One region of the Pseudomonas mercuritolerans genome, then DNA from elsewhere that is predicted to be linked to it. Evidence: riboswitches for the same ligand, from Rfam matches in the RefSeq annotation. Region 1 holds a riboswitch; each other region holds the start of a gene.
What was found. A riboswitch is a leader RNA that binds a small molecule or an ion and turns the genes downstream of it on or off. The one in region 1 is predicted to bind cobalamin.
Positions count from the first base shown of each region.

Region 1 (3,268 bases):
GACCTTCCAGCACCGCTGCGGGTACCAGCGAACCGGCATAAATAATCACCGGGCAGCTGCGAATCAGCCGTTGGCCTTTGACGGTGATGAGTTCCGGATCGCCTGGGCCAGCGCCGATGAAGTAAACGGTCATCGTTGAATCCTTGTGAAGAGGCGCAGCCCCACTGCAGATGAAGCGTGCTCATGATCGATGGCGGGGATTATCGAGGTTTATGCAGCGCCGGCCAATGCCAGTGTGGCTTGCGCATATTTCTGCCGCGGAATCATTAGCTTCGCCGGCGCCAGAATCAGTAGCTCGGCCAGCGCCAGCGCGGCGCTTTCCGCCACGCCGTAGCAACCGGTGCGCTCAAAGGCGATCTGCGATTGATGGCTGAGGCGCTGCTGGAAGGGCGCCAGCTCTGCACTGTTGAAATACTGCAGGGGCAGGTTCAATTGTCTGGCCAGTTCCAGCAACCCCGGTTCGTCGCGCTTGAGGTCGATACTGGCCAAAGCCTTGACTGCTCGCAGTTCGATGCGGTGTGCCTGCAACGCCTGATCGAGTAGTGCACGCAGCGTACTGGCCGGGCAGCCACGCTGGCAGCCGAAGCCGACCACGAAGGTCGGCGCTGCGCGGTCATCGGTCATGCCTGATATTGCCCTGCGCTTTTGCGGCGGAACAACCACGCACTGATCAGGCCAAGAGCCAGCCAGAACGCGACGTTGGTCAGCTGCGAAGCGATTTTGAACTGGGTTTCCAGTGCCTCTGGGGCAAGCATCGAATGCACCTGCGGTTGCGGCGCGCCGATCACGTGCGGTACCGCAAGAATCGCGACACCGAGAAGCTTCATCAACCAGTGGCGGCTGAAGGCAATCAGTGCCAGGCCAACCGCGGTCGAAGCGGCGGTGCCGATCCACCAGATCTGCCGCGATGCGAGATCGGCAGCCGCAGTGCCCGGCAATTCAGGTGGCAGGCCCAAGGTCGGCGCGAGAACGAACGTCGCGTAACCGGCCAGACCCCAGAGCAGCCCTTGCGAGGTCTTGGTTGGCGCGCGCAGGGTATACAGGCCGGCGAGCATCAGGGCGAAACCCACCGCCACCACCAGATTACCGCCAGTGGTCGAGGCCACACGCTGCCAGCCATCTTCCGGCTCCCAGGCTTCGCCATCATGGCTGTGCGCCGCGGTGCCGGCGGCGTGTTCGTGAATTTGCGCGACCGGTTCGGATTTCTCGAAGGTTTCGGCCTGCAGAATCAGTGGCGAAACCCAGAAACTCTGCAGCAGGGTCAGGAGCAGTGCGGCCAGCAAGCCGGTGAACCCTGCGGTTTGCGCGATACGCTTGATCATCTCGGCAGGCCTCAGTGGCATGGGAATGCGGCGCTGTGGCGGGTATCGTGAGCGGCGTTGTGCACCGCTTCGATGTGCGAGAAACCGGCGAACCAGACCAGACTGGCACCGAGGATCGAGGCGAAGAGGGCGGCGGCCACGCGTTGGCCCAAGGTGGTGCTGCTGGAAATGTGGTCAGTGTGGCTGACGGTATTGCTGGTGATCGACATAGCGCTTCCCTCTGAAATGTCAGCGGGTAAACAGAGCGCAGGAAAATCCCTGCGAGCCGGGCACGCAGGGATTTCGAACAGCGCCCGCCCACCGCGGGTTTGTTTGTGATCAGCGACGCTTGCGCGCGCTGGGTGTTGCGGGCCGGTCTCCGGGCTTGCGAGGGGTTGGCTTGGCGCCGACCTGCAAGCGTCACCTTCCCATGCCGGGGCACAGTGGATCTAACGCTTCGCTCGCTTACCGTTGCGGGGGCAGCACCGGACTGACATGGCTTTGAGTAAAGCACATGATTCACCGGTTTCCCGTTTCACCCTGTGAAGGGCACCCGTAACAAGGTGGGCAGGAGAACATGGGTTTGGGTTTTTAGTCAATTTCCGGGCGTTTTTGGTGCTGCGAGGGGGGCGTTTTTTTTTGATGTTTTTGGGTGTATATCCGTTGCTGCGGTAACGGCTGCTTAGGGTTTCGCCCTTACGGCGAGTCACCTTTTCCAGACGCCAAAAAGGTAACCGAAAAGGCTTGCTGCTGCGTTCGGCCCTCGCAGGCTCGGGTTCCTTCGCTACGGGACTGATCCGCTCAGCCTTCCGACGTCGCCGGTGGATCAAGATCAAGGGCACTCGAGCTTGCGCTCATTGTTGAGTGGTGAAAAGCGTGTGGTCTGCTTTGGATCTGTGTTGGATCCGCCCCTCACCCCAGCCCTCTCCCGAGGGAGAGGGAGCCGATTTGCGGGCTTTTCAGAATCTGCATTCGACTCGATATCGCAAGTCGGCGTATTTCGCCTGAACACCTCGGTCAGTCCCCTCTCCCTCCGGGAGAGGGCTAGGGTGAGGGGCTTTTGCTCTGGCTCTTGATCTTTTGCCCCTTCGGCAGGCTTCGTTACGGGATCGGTCCCGTAACGAAGGTACCCCGAGCCCCAGCGAGCGGGCCGTACGCCGGGGCAAAGCCTTTTGGTTCCTTTTTGCTGGGCCGGCACTCCGGCGTTTGAAAAAGGGACTCGCTGTAAGAGCGAAACCATAGGAAGCCGTTACAGCAGCAACGGATATACCCCCAGTTTCAGACTCACCGACCATTGACCCACGACGGACCCATGCGTAGCCTTGCGCTTTCGAGGTTCTTCGGCACTTGCCGAAGCTAAGAAGGGAACGCGGTCAAAGCCGCGGCTGCCCCCGCAACTGTGAACGGTGATGTTCGTTGCCACGCCACTGCCAGCTCAATCGATGAGCCAGCGGGAAGGCGCAATGAACGCCAGGCCCCACGCCTGAACGCCGTCAGCCAGGAGACCTGCCTCGTCACAGATTCTCACTACAACCGGGCGGGGTGATCCGGTGGCGAATGCTTCCGGCGTGCACGCGCGCTGCCGGTTCTCGTCCCGTATGCCCGCCGCTTGCCAAAGGGCATACCGATGAAAACACTGGCCAAACTCCCCGTCACCATCGTCACCGGTTTCCTCGGTTCGGGCAAAACCACGCTGCTGCGGCACATGCTCGACAACGCTCAGGGCCGGCGCATCGCGGTGATCGTCAATGAGTTCGGCGAGCTCGGCATCGACGGTGAGATCCTCAAGCAATGCACCATCGGCTGCACCGAAGAAGAGGCCAGCGGCCGCGTATATGAGCTGGCCAACGGCTGCCTGTGCTGCACGGTGCAGGAAGAATTCTTCCCGGTAATGCGCGAACTGGTTGCCCGTCGCGGCGATCTCGACCACATCCTTATCGAAACTTCCGGTCTGGCTCTGCCCAAGC
Region 1 is NZ_JAMSHA010000013.1:66,910-70,177, reverse strand. It holds gene cobM (precorrin-4 C(11)-methyltransferase) at 1-133, opposite strand, end outside; gene ND528_RS27600 (cobalamin biosynthesis protein) at 211-624, opposite strand; gene ND528_RS27595 (CbtA family protein) at 621-1,322, opposite strand; gene ND528_RS27590 (CbtB domain-containing protein) at 1,334-1,531, opposite strand; cobalamin riboswitch at 1,655-1,873, opposite strand; cobalamin riboswitch at 2,618-2,829, shown strand; gene cobW (cobalamin biosynthesis protein CobW) at 2,929-3,268, shown strand, end outside.

Region 2 (3,268 bases), on a different contig from region 1:
CATTGATTGCGCTGAGTCAGTTGGATCTACCCCCCTCACCCCAGCCCTCTCCCCCACGGGGGGCGAGGGGAAAGGGAGCCGATCTTTGTGCTGTTCAAAACCTGAGTTCGACTCGGTATGCCAGGTCGGCGGACCTCGAAAGAACACCCTCGGTCAGTCCCCTCTCCCTCTGGGAGAGGGCTAGGGTGAGGGAAACAGACGACGAGGTATCAGACAATAGCGCGGTAACCTTCAATCTCATCCGGCCAAGCCGTCAGCACTTCAAACCCGCTCTCCGTCACCGCGACCATATGCTCCCACTGCGCCGACAACGAGCCATCCTTGGTCAGCACCGTCCAGCCATCCGGCATGTTCTTCACATGGCGTTTGCCGGCATTGAGCATCGGTTCCACGGTGAAAATCATCCCGGCCTTGAGCTTCAGACCCTGATTGGGAAAGCCGTAATGCAGGATTTGCGGTTCGTCGTGATAGACCTTGCCGATGCCATGGCCGCAGTACTCGCGCACCACGCTGAAGCCCTCCGCCTCCGCCAGGCTCTGGATCGCGTAACCGATATCGCCCAGCGTTGCGCCCGGTTTCACTGCGCGAATGCCCGCGCACATCGCGTCGTAAGTGGTCTTGATCAGGTGCTGCGCTTCAGGAGTCGCCTCACCCACGACGTACATGCGGCTGGTATCACCGAACCAGCCATCCTTGATCACGGCGATGTCGAGATTAACGATGTCGCCATCCTTCAATGGCGTACCCGATGGAATGCCGTGGCACACCACATCGTTGACCGACGCGCAGACGGTTTTCGGAAAGCCGTGATAACCGACATTGGCCGGCACGGCTTTCTGCACATTGACGATGTAATCGTTGCACAACCGGTCCAGCTCATCGGTGGTCACCCCGGCCTTCACATGCGGCACCAGCATCGCCAGTACTTCAGCGGCGAGCTTGCCAGCGGCGCGGGATTTTTCGATGTCGGCCGGGGTATTGATCTTGATCTGGTTTTTCATGCGCTGACGGCTTCCTGAGTCAGTTGTTGCAGATCCAGGCCACCACTCTGTTCGGCGCGGATCAGCAGGCGGCAAATGGCGCTGTGGTCGAGGTTGGGATGCAGCTCGGCGAGCATGCCGATGCGCATCCAGTGCTCGGCCTGCGCGTTGATCGAGCGGCTGAGGGCGTTGCTGGAGATGCGCAGGTTCTCGTGCATGTCCTCTGAAATCTTTACGATGCCCATATATGAATCCGATACGATGTGTATATGGATCGTATATTAGCCAAGCTTACCCCCGGATTGCAAACGCTCCTCCACGGAAACATGCGCCCGTGTAGGAGCTGCCGAAGGCTGCGATCTTTTGATCTTGCACGTTAAAGACCAGATCAAAAGACCGCAGCCTTCGGCAGCTCCTACAAAGGCAGATTCGGCTCCCCTTGAGCGGCCTGATCGACTACCATGCCCGCGCCGGTTTCCACACGGAATTAATAGGGAATCCGAAATGCTTGCACAGCATCAATCGGAACTGCCCCCGCAACTGTAGGTGCCGAGCCTGCTCCTCGACTGCCACTGGGTGAACCCCGGGAAGGCCGGAGCGTGGCGATGACGCATCAGTCAGGAGACCTGCCGGCACAGTGACTGACTAACCGGCGGGGTGTCCGGGAAGGACATCGTGCCGTGCGCATTTTCCCCGTGCCGGCCTTGCGCAGTTTCCACGACCGCGCCCGAGGTGTGTTTCCAACCGTACCCGCCCGCTCCCGTACGGTTCTCCTGGAGACTGCCCCATGCTGCTGCCCCGCCTTGCCACCCTGCTCACCGCTCTCAGCTTCTGCGCTCTGGCACAAGCGGCGCCGACCGCGTATCCGCTGACCGTCGAAAACTGCGGCAGCAGCCTGACCTTTCAGCACGCGCCCGATCGCACGGTGACCATCGGCCAGGCCGGCACCGAAATGCTCTACGCCTTGGGTCTGGGCGACAAGGTCGTTGGCACTTCGCTTTGGTTCAACGACGTGCTGGGCACATACAAAGCGCAGAACGACAGGATCGAGCGCCTCGCCGACAACGAGCCGAGTTTCGAAGCGGTGATCGCCAAACGCCCGGAGCTGGTTGCCGTCGAGCTGGAATGGATGGTCGGGCCGCAAGGCGCGGTCGGCACTCGTGAGCAGTTCCATGAACTGAAGATTCCCACCTACCTGCTCCCCTCCGATTGCGAAGCCAAGGACAACCTCGTCGGCTCGGACGGCACGCGGCTGGCGCCGTTTCGCATCGACAGCATCTACAAAGCCGTGAGCCAGCTCGCAGCGATTTTCGATGTGCAGGCGCGTGGCGAGCAGCTCAATGAGCAGCTCAAAGCCAGCCTCGCGCAGTCGATCGCCACGGCGAAAAAGCAGCAGCGCAAAGACGTCAGCGCCCTGGTGTGGTTCTCCAGCGCCGAGATGGACATCGAGCCGTTCGTGGCCGGGCACAAAGGCGTTCCCGATTTCATGCTCAGCACCCTCGGCGTGCGCAACGTGGTCGAGTCGGATGAAGAATGGCCGACCGTCGGCTGGGAAACCATCGCCAAGGCCAACCCGACTTTCCTGGTCATCGCGCGCATGGATCGTCGACGTTTCCCGGCGGACGACTATCAGAAGAAACTCGCCTTCCTGCGCAGTGATCCGGTGACGCGCAACATGGACGCGGTCAAGCACAACCGCATCATCATCCTTGACGCCATGGCCATGCAGGCCAGCCTGCGCACCTTCGACGGCCTCGAACAATTGGCCAGCGCGATCAACGGCTACGACCTGTTGCCATGAGCAGACGCCTGATCCGTTTGCTGCTGGTGCTGTTGACGCTGTCGGTCGCGCTGATCGGCGGCGTGGCCATTGGTGAGACTTCGATCGAGCCGAGCGTAGTGTTGCAGGTGCTGGCCAACAAGCTGTGGGGCGCCGGTTATGTGCTCGACCCGATCGACGAAGGCATTGTCTGGAACTATCGCCTGACCCGCGCGCTGGTCGCGGCGGCCTGCGGCGCCGGCCTGGCGACGTGCGGGGTGATCCTGCAATCGCTGCTGCGCAATCCGTTGGCCGATCCGTATCTGCTGGGTATTTCTGCAGGCGCCTCGACCGGCGCGGTGATGGTCGCCCTCCTCGGCGTCGGTGCCGGGGCGATTTCATTGTCGGTCGGTGCCTTTGCCGGCGCGGTGACAGCGTTCGTACTGGTGATTCTGTTGGCGCGAGTCAGCGGCTCGGCCAGCGGCACCGGGCAGATCATTCTCGCCGGGATCGCCGGCTCGCAATTGTT
Region 2 is NZ_JAMSHA010000003.1:203,865-207,132, forward strand. It holds gene ND528_RS09340 (ABC transporter ATP-binding protein) at 1-6, shown strand, start outside; gene map (type I methionyl aminopeptidase) at 210-1,001, opposite strand; gene ND528_RS09350 (ParD-like family protein) at 998-1,225, opposite strand; cobalamin riboswitch at 1,435-1,628, shown strand; gene ND528_RS09355 (ABC transporter substrate-binding protein) at 1,768-2,781, shown strand; gene ND528_RS09360 (FecCD family ABC transporter permease) at 2,778-3,268, shown strand, end outside.
Region 2: it holds a riboswitch for cobalamin, as region 1 does, so the genes downstream of both, ND528_RS09355 (ABC transporter substrate-binding protein) here and ND528_RS27590 (CbtB domain-containing protein) in region 1, are expected to answer to the same signal.

Region 3 (3,268 bases), on a different contig from region 1:
CGCCCTTGAGCAAACCGACCAGCTCAGCACGAGTACCTTCGACATCAGTCAGCGAATCCAGCAGATAAAGCATGCCGCCACATTCGGCGAGCAACGGCTTGCCCGCCGCGTGGTGCGCGCGGATTGCTGCAAGCATTGAGGCGTTTTGCGCCAGCGCGACGTGATGCAGCTCTGGATAGCCGCCCGGCAGATACAGGCTGTCCGCCTCGGGCAATTGCGTGTCGCGGATCGGCGAGAAAAATTGCAGCTCGGCGCCCATCGCCCGCAGCAGATCGAGACTGGCGCCATAGGTGAAGGCAAAGGCTTCATCGCGGGCAACAGCGATGCGCACACCTTTTAATAGAGGCTCGGCGGCAATGACGTCAGGCGCGGCGAATTCAACGGCCGGTGGCAGCGCGACTTGGCAACTGCTGGCCAGCGCATCGGCGGCCGCGTCGAGACGCAGATCCAGATCATTCAATTCGCTGGCCTGAACCAGGCCGAGGTGGCGGCTCGGCAATTCGATGCCGGTCTCGCGGGACAGCGCGCCGTACCAGCGCAGACCTTCAGTGAGGCTGCCTTCGAGCAATTGCGCATGGCGCAAGGTGCCGACGCGGTTGGCCAGCACGCCAGCGAACGGCAAGTCCGGCTGATACTTCGCCAGGCCCAGCGCCAAGGCGCCAAAAGTCTGCGCCATGGCGGTGCCATCGATCACGCCGAGCACCGGCACACCGAAGTGGCGCGCCAGATCAGCGCTGGATGGCGTGCCGTCGAACAGGCCCATTACCCCCTCGATCAGAATCAGGTCGGCTTCGGCGGCGGCTTCCCACAACAGCCGGCGACTTTCCTGCTCGCCGACCATCCACATGTCCAGTTGATACACCGGCGCACCGCTGGCGCGTTCGAGGATCATCGGGTCGAGAAAATCCGGCCCGCATTTGAACACGCGGACCTTGCGCCCCTGATTGCGATGCAAACGGGCGAGTGCGGCGGTGACGGTGGTCTTGCCCTGACCGGAGGCCGGCGCGGCGATCAATACCGCCGGGCAGTGACGTGGTTGCTTCAAAGTTCGACGCCTTTCTGCGCTTTGATCCCGGCCTGGAAGGCATGTTTGAGCATGCCCATCTCGGTGACCGTGTCGCCCATCTCGATCATTTCCGGCTTGGCGCCGCGACCGGTGACCACCACGTGCTGCATCGGCGGACGCGCCTGCAAATCGCTGAGCACCTGATCGAGATCGAGGTAGCCGTGCTTGAGGGCGATGTTCAATTCATCGAGCACCACCAGGCCGATCGAAGGGTCGCGCAACAATTCGCGGGAGACTTCCCAAGCGGCGGTCGCAGCGGCGATGTCGCGCTGACGATCCTGGGTTTCCCAGGTGAAGCCTTCGCCCATGACGTGGAAACGCACCTGCTCGGGAAAGCGACGGAAAAACAATTCTTCGCCCGTGCTGTTGCGGCCCTTGATGAACTGCACCACGCCGCACTGCATGCCGTGGCCCATGGCGCGGGCGAGCATGCCGAACGCCGAGCTGCTCTTGCCTTTGCCGTTGCCGGTCAGCACCAGCACCAGGCCACATTCGTCGGGCGAGTTGGCAATGCGTTCGTCGATCACGGCTTTCTTGCGCTGCATGCGCGCCAGATGGCGTTCGTCACGCTCGGGGGAATCAGTCATGGGGGAGCTCTCCGTTGAGGCTGGATAACGGCGGGCAGGCACAAGAATAGACGGCAAAAAGCCTGGCATCGCCCACCGTGATGCCGCTGAGATGGATCAGGCCGGTCTCCGGGCTCATGAGCGGCGTTTCGCCTGACTGCGCGCCTTCCCGCTTCTTTCGAAGCAGTGGCTCAAGGCGCAGTTTTCACTCATTTACCGTTGCGGGGGCAGCGCCGGGATCGTCGTGGCTTCGCTTGCGGACCACACTCACCGGCTTCCCTGTTTCACTCTGTCGACGCGGGGCCACAGAGCACCTGAAACAAGCGGCGAAGGTTAGAGGGTTGGGGGTGGAGCGTCAATTGAAGAGGCGCTTTGCGCGCGAATAACTGCCGCTGATCAAATGTGCAGCGGCAATCTTGTGCCAGACTGTGACAAGTGATATCAAAGAGCCATGCTTTTTCCAAAAAGCCCACTACAACAATAAGGATGACGACGATGCAAGGCATGATCATCAGCAACCCGCGCCTGGAATTCCTGCGCCCGGTGCTGGAACGCTGGTTTGACTGTATCGATCGCTACAACACCGTTCGCGGCGACAACGACACGCCATATTGGCACGACGAAAAAGCCAATCTCGGCCTGCTCGCGGCAGCGGCGTGGATGGCTGAAATGGTCACGCTGAACGACACGGCCACGCGCAAACAGAACGAAGAAGGCGAACGCAATGCGCGCGCCGATCTGTTGATTGCCGGCAGCGAAGACCGGGCATTCATTCAGGCCACGCAACGCTGGCCACGGGTCAACAACCTCAACCTGACCCAGGCCCTGCTCGACATCACCCATGATGCCAAGCGCATCAGCTACGCCAGCGATCTCAAGCTCGGCTGCCTGTTCGTTGCTCCGCAAAAAGCCCAGCACAGCGCCAGCCCTGAAGAACTGCAGGACATGGTCGACGACCTGCAAAAGGAACACACCTGCGCAGTCGCCTGGTATTTCCCCTACGCCTATCGCAAATTGCGCAGCGACGCGGGCAACTATCATCCGGGCATCGCCGTGCTGTTCAAGGAAGCCCGCGGTTGAGCAGTTGAACCATCGGGCCTGCGCCCTCCTCTATGTTTAGGAATGCATTCATAGGGAAGATCAGCAATGCGCAAGGCCCAACTCGCTCTTATCATCGCCGTCGCTGGCGGGCTCGCCGCCTGCGGTGAAACCTCCAGCCTGCAAGTCTCCGACGGCACCGGCCCGTCACCGAAACTGCCCGAACCGAACAAGACGCTGATCCCGACAGTGAACATCGCCCCGGCGGTGGGCTGGCCGGAAGGTGCGAAACCGACCGCTGCGGCCGGCACCCAGGTCGCCGCGTTTGCCGAAGGCCTCGATCACCCACGCTGGCTCTATGTGTTGCCCAACGGCGATGTGCTGGTGGCGGAAACCAATGCGCCGCCCAAGCCCGATGACAGCAAAGGCATTCGTGGCTGGGTGATGAAGAAAGTCATGGGCAAGGCCGGTGCCGGTGTACCCAGCCCGAACCGCATCACCCTGTTGCGTGATGCCGACCACGATGGCGTCGCAGAAACCCGCACGGTATTTCTGCAGAACCTCAACTCGCCGTTTGGCATGACGCTCGTCGGCAACG
Region 3 is NZ_JAMSHA010000001.1:863,386-866,653, forward strand. It holds gene ND528_RS04015 (cobyrinate a,c-diamide synthase) at 1-1,045, opposite strand, end outside; gene cobO (cob(I)yrinic acid a,c-diamide adenosyltransferase) at 1,042-1,653, opposite strand; cobalamin riboswitch at 1,736-1,965, opposite strand; gene ND528_RS04025 (hypothetical protein) at 2,128-2,712, shown strand; gene ND528_RS04030 (PQQ-dependent sugar dehydrogenase) at 2,779-3,268, shown strand, end outside.
Region 3: it holds a riboswitch for cobalamin, as region 1 does, so the genes downstream of both, cobO (cob(I)yrinic acid a,c-diamide adenosyltransferase) here and ND528_RS27590 (CbtB domain-containing protein) in region 1, are expected to answer to the same signal.